Regions from separate parts of the Nesterenkonia aethiopica genome, predicted to be linked through region 1. Evidence: predicted binding sites of a transcription regulator. Region 1 holds the regulator's gene; each other region holds the start of a gene.
The links. The regulator HrcA, encoded in region 1, represses chaperone genes, less so after heat shock. The targets are predictions, from matches to a motif close to TTNGCACTCGNNNNNNNCGAGTGCNAA.
Positions count from the first base shown of each region.

Region 2: ABD658_RS10560 (FmdB family zinc ribbon protein) is a predicted target of HrcA. The motif match lies at 1,967-1,993, and genes of this name have one in related genera.
Region 3: groES (co-chaperone GroES) is a predicted target of HrcA. The motif match lies at 1,516-1,542, and genes of this name have one in related genera.

Region 1 covers NZ_BAAAVT010000004.1:150,324-153,595, reverse strand. The annotation lists gene ABD658_RS04080 (16S rRNA (uracil(1498)-N(3))-methyltransferase) at 1-231, opposite strand, end outside; gene dnaJ (molecular chaperone DnaJ) at 228-1,352, opposite strand; gene hrcA (heat-inducible transcriptional repressor HrcA) at 1,356-2,381, opposite strand; gene ABD658_RS04065 (DUF3097 family protein) at 2,546-3,272, shown strand, end outside.
Region 2 covers NZ_BAAAVT010000013.1:6,161-9,432, reverse strand. The annotation lists gene ABD658_RS10575 (phosphotransferase) at 1-9, shown strand, start outside; gene ABD658_RS10570 (phosphotransferase family protein) at 6-1,151, shown strand; gene ABD658_RS10565 (5-formyltetrahydrofolate cyclo-ligase) at 1,302-1,913, shown strand; gene ABD658_RS10560 (FmdB family zinc ribbon protein) at 2,017-2,283, shown strand; gene cpaB (Flp pilus assembly protein CpaB) at 2,313-2,930, opposite strand.
Region 3 covers NZ_BAAAVT010000007.1:19,762-23,033, forward strand. The annotation lists gene ABD658_RS06350 (sulfurtransferase) at 1-161, shown strand, start outside; gene ABD658_RS06355 (YeeE/YedE family protein) at 158-1,459, shown strand; gene groES (co-chaperone GroES) at 1,772-2,068, shown strand; gene groL (chaperonin GroEL) at 2,129-3,272, shown strand, end outside.

The DNA of each region.
Region 1 (3,272 bases):
GGGCTCCTCCTCGACGGCGGAGACCTCCACCGTCAGCACACCGGCCCCCGTCTCGACCACCGATCCGGTGACCCGCAGCCGGCGCGTGTCGGAGAGGTGGACCTCCTCCCCGACCTCGAGGCGCATCACCGTGGCCGCGTGGTGGCCCTCCGCGCCGTCGAGCCGGACGTGGTCGCCGCAGGAGACGCCGTCGAGCCGTCCCGGCGCCAGGTGGAACAGCGGAGCTGTCACAGGCTGTCCCAGGCCTCGCGGAGTTTGGCGAACATCCCCCGGTGCTCCGTGGTGGACTCCCCCAGCTCCTCGTCACGCTCGGCGGCCAGCTCACGGAGCAGCTCGCGCTGGCGATCGGTCAGCTTGGTGGGGGTCTCGACCTTCAGATGCACCTTCAGCGCACCGCGGCCGCCGCCGCGCAGGTGCGCGACACCGCGGTCCCGCAGCGTCAGCACCTCGCCCGACTGCGTGCCCGGCTTGACCTCGATCTCCTCGGTCCCGTCGAAGGTCTCCAGACTGACCGTGGTGCCGAGGGCGGCGGCCGTCATGGGGATGGACACGGTGGCGTGCAGGTCGTTCCCGCGTCGGGTGAAGACGTCGTGGGGCCGGACGTCCACCTCGATGAACAGGTCGCCGTGCGGCCCGCCGGCCAGTCCGGCCTCCCCTTCCCCGGCGAGGTGGATGCGGTTGCCCTTGTCCACGCCGGCGGGGATCTTGACCTTCAGCGTGCGGCGTTCGCGCACCCTGCCCTGTCCGTCGCACTCCTGACACGGGTCCTCGATGATGCTGCCGAAGCCGGAGCACCGGGCGCAGGCTTCGGTCTGCAGGACGGTGCCCAGGATGGAGCGCATGGGCCGCTGGACCTGGCCCTGACCGTGGCAGTCGGGGCAGGTCGTCGGGCTGGTCCCCTCCCGCGTGCACGAGCCATGGCAGACAGAGCACGTGACCGCCGTCTCGATCTCCACCTCCTTGGTGGTGCCGAACACGGCGTCCTTGAGATCGACCCGCACGCGGATGAGGGAGTCTTGGCCGCGCCGGGTGCGGGAGGCCGGACCCGAGGCTCCGGCGCCGAAGAACGTCTCGAAGATGTCGCTGAAGCCGCCGAAGCCCTGGCTCCCTCCCCCGAATCCGCCGCCGAAGGGCGACCGGCCGTTCTCGTCACCGGTGGCGTCATAGTTGCGGCGCTTCTCCGGGTCGGAGAGCACCTCATAGGCGCGTCCGATGAGCTTGAACTGATCGGCGGCGTCCTCCGAGGGGTTCACATCCGGATGCAGCCTGCGCGCCTTCTTCCGGTACGCCTTCTTGATCTCGTCGGTCGACGCCTCTCGGCTCACGCCGAGCGCCTCGTAGTAGTCAGTCACTTCTCACCCTTCAGAGAGAATCCGGGACAGGTACCGTGCCATGGCTCGCACCGCCGACATGGTGGAGCCGTAGTCCATGCGTGTGGGCCCGACGACGCCGAGCTTCGCGGCGTCGCCGCCGTCGCCGACCGCGTACTCCGCAGCGACCACCGAGGTCTCGGACAGCGAGTCATGGCTCGTCTCATGACCGATCCGCACGGAGAGGCCACGGCGGTCCTGCTCCATCTCGGTGAGCAGGCGCAGCAGGACCACCTGCTCCTCGAGGGCCTCCAGGACGGGACCGAGCGAGGGGCCCAGGTCGCGGTCAGACCTGGCGAGGTTAGCAGTGCCGGCCATGATGATGCGATCCACCCGTCCGGACTCCAGCACCGCCTCCACCGTGTGGGCGACGATCGCGAGGCTGGAGCGCAGCGACGGCTCGACCGAGCCGAGCAGGCGGTCCACCGGCAGCGGCAGCGCCGAGGCGGACCGGTTGTGGAGCTCCCCGGCGAGCCGCTGACCGAGCACCTGCAGCGAATCGTCGTCCACAGGCTCCGGCAGTGTGGCCATCCGCTGCTCCACCTTCCCGGAGGAGAGGATCACGACCACCAGCACCTTGAGCGGCCCCATGGACAGGACCTCGATGTGCCGGATGCGCGCCGTGGACTGCTGGGGGTGCTGCAGGACGGCGACCTGGTTTGTGAGCATGGCCAGCAGACGCACGGTCTGCTCCAGCATGGCGTCATGGTCGTCTGCGGCCTCCACCAGGATGTCCATCGCGCGACGCTCGGCCCGCGACAGCGGACGGACCTCGGTGATGCGGTCCACGAAGAGCCGATACCCCTGGTCGGTGGGGATCCGGCCCGCGGAGGTATGTGGGGCCGCGATGAGGCCTTCGGCCTCCAGGAAGGCCATGTCATTGCGGATGGTGGCCGGAGAGACCTCGAGGTTGTGGCGATCCACCAGCGCCTTGGACCCGACAGGCTCCTGGGTCTGGACGTAGTCCTCCACGATCGCACGCAGCACCTGCAGGCGACGGGTGTCAGACATCGCTGGTCTCCTCTCCCGGCGGCGATTGGCACTCTCCTGCGACAAGTGCCAATTCTAGCGCGTGTCGTCGGGATCCGCCGAAGTCGGCGCCGCCGCTGCTAGGCTCCCGGGCTGTGACATCTCCTCACTTCCCCACCGACTGGTCCGCCTGGGGCCCCGCGGACATGGCCGAACGGCGTCGCGCCCAGTACCGTGAGGTCCCGCCGCTCCCCGCCGACCACGGCACCGTGGTGGAGGAGACCGAGTCGGGGTGGGTCGGTGCCGTGGTGGGTGTGGAGGCGGCCGGCGGCATCCGCGTGGTCCGCCTGGAGGACCGCCACGGCCGCAGCCGGGCCTTCCCACTGGGGCACGGGTTCCTGCACGACGGCGCCCCGGTGGAGCTGGTCCCGCCGAAGCCTCGCACCGCCCCGCAGGGCCCCCGCCGCACCGCATCGGGCTCGCTGGCTGTGGAGGGCGCCCGGGCACGAGTCGCCCGGGCCTCCCGGATCTGGGTGGAGGGCACCCATGACGCCGAACTGGTCGAGAAGGTCTGGGGCGAGGACCTGCGGCTCGAGGGAGTCGTCGTCGAACCTCTGCACGGCGCGGACGACCTCGTCGGGGCCCTGCGGGAGTTCGGACCGAGCCGGGACCGTCGAGTGGGTGTGCTGCTGGACCACCTCGTCCCGGGCTCCAAGGAGAGCCGCATTGCGGCCGAGGCCATGTCCATGCCGGGGGCGGCCGGAAACGTGACAGTACTGGGCCACCCCTATGTGGATGTCTGGCAGGCGGTGAAGCCCCAGCTCGTGGGACTTCAGGCCTGGCCCGACATCCCTCGGCACATCGACATCAAGGTGGGCACCCTCCAGGCACTCGGCTGGCCGCATTCCGGGCAGCGGGACATCGCCGCCGGCT
Region 2 (3,272 bases), on a different contig from region 1:
CACGGATGAGCGCACCCCGCACCGGGTCGGCGCTGTCGCCGCTGCCCCCGGAGCATCTGGACACCGAGGCCGGGCCGGTGACCGTGACGCGCGTGTGGCCGGAGAAGCGGTCGCCGGCCGCATCGAGTCGAACACGACTTGCGGTGGAGGCCCTTGACACCTCCGGAGCGCTGCGCGCCGGGTGGTATCACAGCGGGACCGGAGTTCTGGAGCTCTTCGAAGCGTGGAGCGACCCGCGACTGCCGCAGCTGACGGAGCTGCGTGGCCCCGGCGCCGTCGTCGTCTCTCATCGGCCGGGTCGACGGGCCGTGGTGCGCCGAAGCCCGGACGGCACCACGTCGGGTCACCAGGACGGCTCGGCCGTGGAGTTCCGCAAACTGGTGCGGCCCGGTCGTGCCCAGAGCATCCTCGACGGCGTGGCGCGCGCGGCGACCTTCGACGGCCCCTTCCGCACCCCGCGGGTGCTCACTCATGACGAGTCCTCCGTGACGTTCGCCTCCTTGGCCGGCGCGGGACTGCATGAGGTCAGTGAGGACGACGCCGCCGCAGGACCCGGTTGGGCCCGGGCCTGGGGCGAGGTCCTGGAGGCGTGGCGCGAGGCGGTGCTCCGCCCGGTCCCGGCATCCGGGCTGCCGGTACATGCCCCGGGAGACGAGATCGGTGTGCTGCGCCGCTGGACGGAGCAGGCCATGCCGGTGCTGCGGACGGGCCAGGCGGAGGCGGAGCTGTTCATCGAAGCCGTGGAGTCGACCGCCGTCGCACTGCAAAGGCTGCCGCAGATGACCCCGCGGCCCGCCCACCGGGACCTGCACGACAAGCAGGTGCTCTGGTCCGCCGACCAGGGGCCGGGGCTGCTGGACGTGGACACCGCCTGTCTCGCCGACCCTGCGCTGGACCTGGGGAACCTGCGGGCGCATGCGACCTGGCGCCGTCGTCAAGGCGTCTGGAGCACGGGCCAGGCCGAGACGGTCCTCCTGGCGGTGGACGGCACGGCTGCGGAGCTGTCCCGGGTGCTGGACTCTCCCGTGGAGGACGCCGTGGCGGTCTATGAGCAGGCCAGCCTGCTGCGTCTGCTGTGCGTCTACGCGTTCCGTCCGCGGTACGCGGCTCTGGCCGACCAGATGCGTGGCGAGCTTCACCCGCGGAACTGAACCTGGGCCGCTGGATCTGTGTCCCTCGTGTCGGGATGCGTCTCCCTGATGAATCGCGACGGCGGTTTCTATCGGTGGTCGTCCCCGCACCGGGGACAGCGCTCGGCCCGCCGCCGTCTTGTGGTCTGGACCAGGACGTAGGGTGGGCCCATGAGTGAGATCGCAGAGGCCAAGAAGGCGGCCCGGGCGCGGATCCGATCAGCCCGCAGCACCCTCGACGTCGCCGAGAGTGCTCGCCGCGCGGATGCTCTGGGACGGGTGCTCGAGGAGCATGTGCCGGCCCGGGCACGCGTGGCCGCGTATCTTCCGATGGCCCACGAACCCGATGTCCGGCCGTTCCTGACCCGGCATCTGCGCCGCGGAGGCCAGGTGCTGCTCCCCCGCGTCGCGGACGACCCGGTGCCCCGCTTGGAATGGGTCAGCTGGGCCGCGCAGTCCGAGACACGACGCCACCCTGTGCTGCCTCTGGACGAACCGGTCGGCCACGCTCAGACGCTGAGTGACGTCCTGGCCGAGGGCCCGCTGCAGATGCTGCTGCCCGCCCTGGCCGTGGACACCTCCGGGCATCGCCTGGGCCAGGGCGGCGGCTACTACGACCGCATGTTCGCCGAAGTGGAGGCCGCTGACCTGCGTGAGCAGGTGTCCGCCTGGGCGGTGGTGGGACCGGAAGAGGTCCTGCCAGCCGGGTCCTTCCCCGTGGAGCCCCATGACCTCGCGGTCGACGCGGTGGTGACGCCCGAGGGGCTCCGCAGACTCCGCTGACCCGCCGGTGCCTCGCGGCGGTATAGAATCAGTGGTCGGCAGATGTCCATGCGGCGGCACCCGACCGGTGAGCCTGCCGACTGTCCCCTGACTGAGGAATCCGATGCCCACGTACTCCTACGCCTGCAAGGCCTGCGGCCACGCCTTCGACATCGTCCAGTCGTTCAGCGACGACTCGCTGACCGTGTGCCCGGAGTGCTCGGGCACACTGCGCAAGAAGTTCGGCAGCGTGGGGGTGACCTTCAAGGGGTCGGGCTTCTACCGCACCGACTCGCGCGGCTCCTCCTCCAGCTCCGAGTCGTCCTCCAGCCCCTCCTCCAGCTCCTCCTCGGCGCCCAAGCCCGCTGCGGCCTCCGCCACGGCCGACTGAGGCACCGGCCCTCGACGTCGGGCCTGCCCTCACCCCACCAGGCTCAGATGCAAACGCCCCTCGTGGGCTGCCTGCGCGATGTCCTGGGCCGTGGACGGATCCACCCCGACGACCACCACCTGGCCGGCGTCGCCGGCCTGCGGAAACCAGTCGTCGCTCTCGCCTGAGGGGACCCACAGCACCGGCGCGGCACGGGCCACGGTCCGCGAGGAGGTGCCGTCCTCCAGCGACTCGGAGGAGAGGATCACATCCACCCGCTGGCCCGGGCTGAGCATCCCCACCAGCGCCGTGTCCGCCGGGCGCACCGGCACCGCCACATGGTCCTCGGGCTGGCCCGCCAGCAGCCCCGGGCCGACCAGCTGCGACGGCAGGACCATCGCCCCGCGAGGCAGAGGGACGGCTGCCTGGCGGCCCAGCAGATCCTCCACGCGGACCGGCTCCTCGCCCGGTACGGCCTCGGCGTCCACCGAGACCTCCTCCAGCACCGCGGCCGTCAACTCATCCCCGGCCGAGACATCCTGGGTCACCCGCACCGCCGTCGCCGTCTCCCCACGGGACTCCACACCCGCGGCGAGCCCGGCCAGCACCGCACCCAGCGCGCAGAGCAGCGCCAAGGGAAACCGCAGACGCCGCAGCCTGAGGCCCAAGCCTCCTCCGCGCAGCCTGCGCGCCACCCGTGGAGGGCGACGTCGGACGCCTGAACGGGGCGGCGTCGGGGATCCCGGTCTCTGGGCCTGTGCACGACGGCTCCGCCGCGTGATCGCGCCGGCAGCGGTCCCCGCGGATCGTCGGGCAGCGACCGCGCTGCGGGAGTCGGCGGGTCCGGCGGATCCGCCGGGGCGCGGCGGCGGTGGGAGGCGAGCAGGTCCTGCGGTGAGCGTCATGCCCTCCACCCTGCCGCTCACAGACCCACACGACGAGAACGTCGGGCGAGGGTGTGGATCGTCGCGCGTGTCAGCGCCGCACGCGACGGCCCTGTGGAGGAACAC
Region 3 (3,272 bases), on a different contig from region 1:
GGGAGCGTGCCTCCCACACCTGGTTCGCCCTGAGCCAGATCCTGGGCGCCGACACCCAGGTCTACGACGGCTCCTGGACCGAATGGGGCAACTCGGTGGGCGTGCCGGTGGCCAACAACACCGACCAGCGTGCCGGCCTGTGGGGCAGCGGCGGCTCGTGAGCACCACCGCTGAGACCACCTCGACGGAGCCCGTCCGCCACTCCGGCGGACCGGGCTCCGTCTCGGTCCGTGCCGACCGTCCCCTGGGCTGGACCCGGGCGGACACGGTGCGCACGTCCGTCGCACTCGCCGTGGCCGCGCTGCTGCTCGGACTGGCCGGCTGGCTGACCATCACCGACGGCGAGGGCCTGGGCGGATCGAACGCCGCCTTCGCCCTGCTGATCGGTGCCGGCCTCGGCATCCTGTTCGAACGCGGCCGCTACTGCTTCTTCTGTGTGTTCCGTGACTTCTTCGAGAAGGGAGACTCGCGCGGGCTCTACGCCGTGCTGGTCTCCATCGCCGTGGGGATGATCGGTTACGCCGTCGTCTTCTCCATGCGTGTGTCCAACCCCACCGGGGGCACCATTCCCTCGGACGCCCACATCGCTCCGGTCTCCCTGGCGCTGGTGATCGCCGGCTTGGCCTTCGGACTCGGGATGGTGATCTCCGGGGGCTGCATCGCCGGGCACCTGTATCGGCTCCCGGAAGGGCACCTGCGCTCCCTGCCGGCGCTGGTCGGCGTCGTGCTGGGCTTCGGTGCGGGATTCCTCTCCTGGGACACCATGTACTCCGGGTTCATCGCCGGGGCGCCGGTCCCCTGGCTGCCCGCCGGCAGCGGCTACACCACCGCGGTCGTGCTGCAGCTGGGCGTGCTGGTCGGACTCGGGATCTGGCTGTTGCGGTGGAACCCGCCGGTGACGGGCCGCGGGGACCGCGTGGTCGACGCCACCGAGGTCCGCCGCCTCGTGTTCTTCAAGCGCTGGCCGGCGCTGGCCACCGGTGCCGCCGTCGGGATCCTGGCCGTGCTGGCCTACTACAAGGACCAGCCGCTGGGCGTGACCAGCCAGATCTCCTCACTGACCCGCACCGGCATGGACGCCGCCGGGCTGCTGCCGAACTTCATGCCAGGCCTGGACGAGCGCCTCGCCGGCTGCGTGGCGGTGGTGGTGCACACCATCACCACCAACGGGTGGCTGATCGCCGGCATCGTGCTGGCCTCGCTGGCCGCCGCGCTGCCGGGGCGCCGGGTCAAGGTGGAGCCGCTGACCGGCTGGAATTCGCTCACCGCGGTGATCGGCGGAGTCCTGCTGGGCTGGGGTTCGATGATCGGGCTGGGCTGCACCATCGGCGTACTGCTCTCCGGGACCCAGGCGATGGCGCTCTCCGGCTGGGTCTTCGGCGCGGCCGTGGTCGTCGCCGCCGGCGTCGGGTTCAAGCTTGGGCTGCATCGCCGCGCCAACCCTGGGGTGTACCGCTGAGCAGGTCCCTCAGGGAAGGCCACGGACCCGCAGTCCGGCACGTCACAGGGACGGCCTTAGCACTCTGCTTGACCGAGTGCTAAGGCCGTCCTAAAGTTTGTGTTGGCACTCGAGGCCATCGAGTGCTGATGCGGCGTCGGCGTCACCGGCGCCGAAGGCCTGAAGGGGCGCCGTCCGGCACCGCGACGACGGATCGGTCACTCCCAAGGCGCGCAACAACCCCGGCCTGGGGCACGGCGTCGGCGTCACACGACGCGCGGCCCGGGCCTGTGAACAGACCCGATTCGACATCACGCAAAGGAGAGTACTGACGTGTCAGTCTCCATCAAGCCCCTCGAGGATCGTATTGTTGTCCGCCCCCTGGAAGCTGAGCAGACCACCGCTTCCGGTCTGGTGATCCCGGACACCGCCAAGGAGAAGCCCCAGGAGGGCGAGGTCGTGGCCGTGGGCCCGGGCCGTGTCGACGACAAGGGCAACCGCGTGCCGGTCGACGTCGCCGAGGGCGACGTCGTCATCTACTCCAAGTTCGGCGGCACCGAGGTCAAGGTCGGCGGCGACGAGTTCCTCGTCCTCAACGCCCGCGACGTCCTGGCTGTCGTCGAGAAGTGATCGCGGATCCTCCGCACACCTCTCGAGACCCGCATCTGACTCGCAAAGGAAGCAACTCATATGGCAAAGCAGCTTGAGTTCGACGATGCCGCCCGGAAGGCACTCGAAGCCGGCATCGACAAGCTCGCCGACACCGTCAAGGTGACGCTGGGCCCCAAGGGCCGCAACGTCGTCCTGGACAAGTCCTGGGGCGCACCGACCATCACCAACGACGGCGTCACGATCGCCCGCGAGATCGAGGTCGAGGACTCCTACGAGAACCTCGGCGCTCAGCTCGCCAAGGAGGTCGCCACCAAGACCAACGACGTCGCCGGCGACGGCACCACCACCGCCACCGTGCTCGCCCAGGCCCTGGTCAAGGAAGGCCTGCGCAACGTGGCCGCCGGTGCCGCTCCGGGTGAGATCAAGCGCGGCATCGAGACCGCCGTCACCGCGGTGACCGAGCGTCTGAAGACCAACGCCCGCGACGTCGAGGGCCCCCAGGTGGCCCACGTCGCCGCGATCTCCGCCCAGAACGACGAGGTCGGCGAGCTCATCGCCCGCGCCTTCGACGCAGTGGGCACCGAGGGCGTGATCACCATCGAGGAGTCCTCCACGACGTCGACGGAGCTCGACATCACCGAGGGCATGCAGTTCGACAAGGGCTACCTCTCCCCGCACTTCGTCACTGACGCAGACCGTCAGGAGGCCGTGCTGGAGGACGCCCAGATCCTCATCCACCAGGGCAAGATCTCCAACATGCAGGAGTTCCTGCCGCTGCTGGAGAAGGTGCTGCAGTCCAAGAAGCCGCTGTTCATCATCGCCGAGGACGTCGAGGGCGAGGCGCTCTCCACCCTGGTGGTGAACAAGATCCGCGGCACCCTGAACGCTGTGGCTGTCAAGGCTCCGGGCTTCGGCGACCGCCGCAAGGCCATGCTGGAGGACATCGCGATCCTCACCGGCGCCCAGGTGGTCTCCCCCGACCTCGGTCTGAAGCTGGACCAGGTGGGCACCGAGGTGCTCGGCTCCGCACGCCGCGTGACCGTCACCAAGGACAACACCACCATCGTCGACGGCGCCGGCTCGAAGGAGGACGTCGAGGCCCGTGCCGCCACGATCAAGGCGCAGGCTGACGCGACCGACTCCGAGTGGGACCGTGAGAAGCTGCAGGAGCGGCTGGCCAAGCTGGCCGGCGGCATCGGCGTCATCAAGGTCGGTGCGGCCA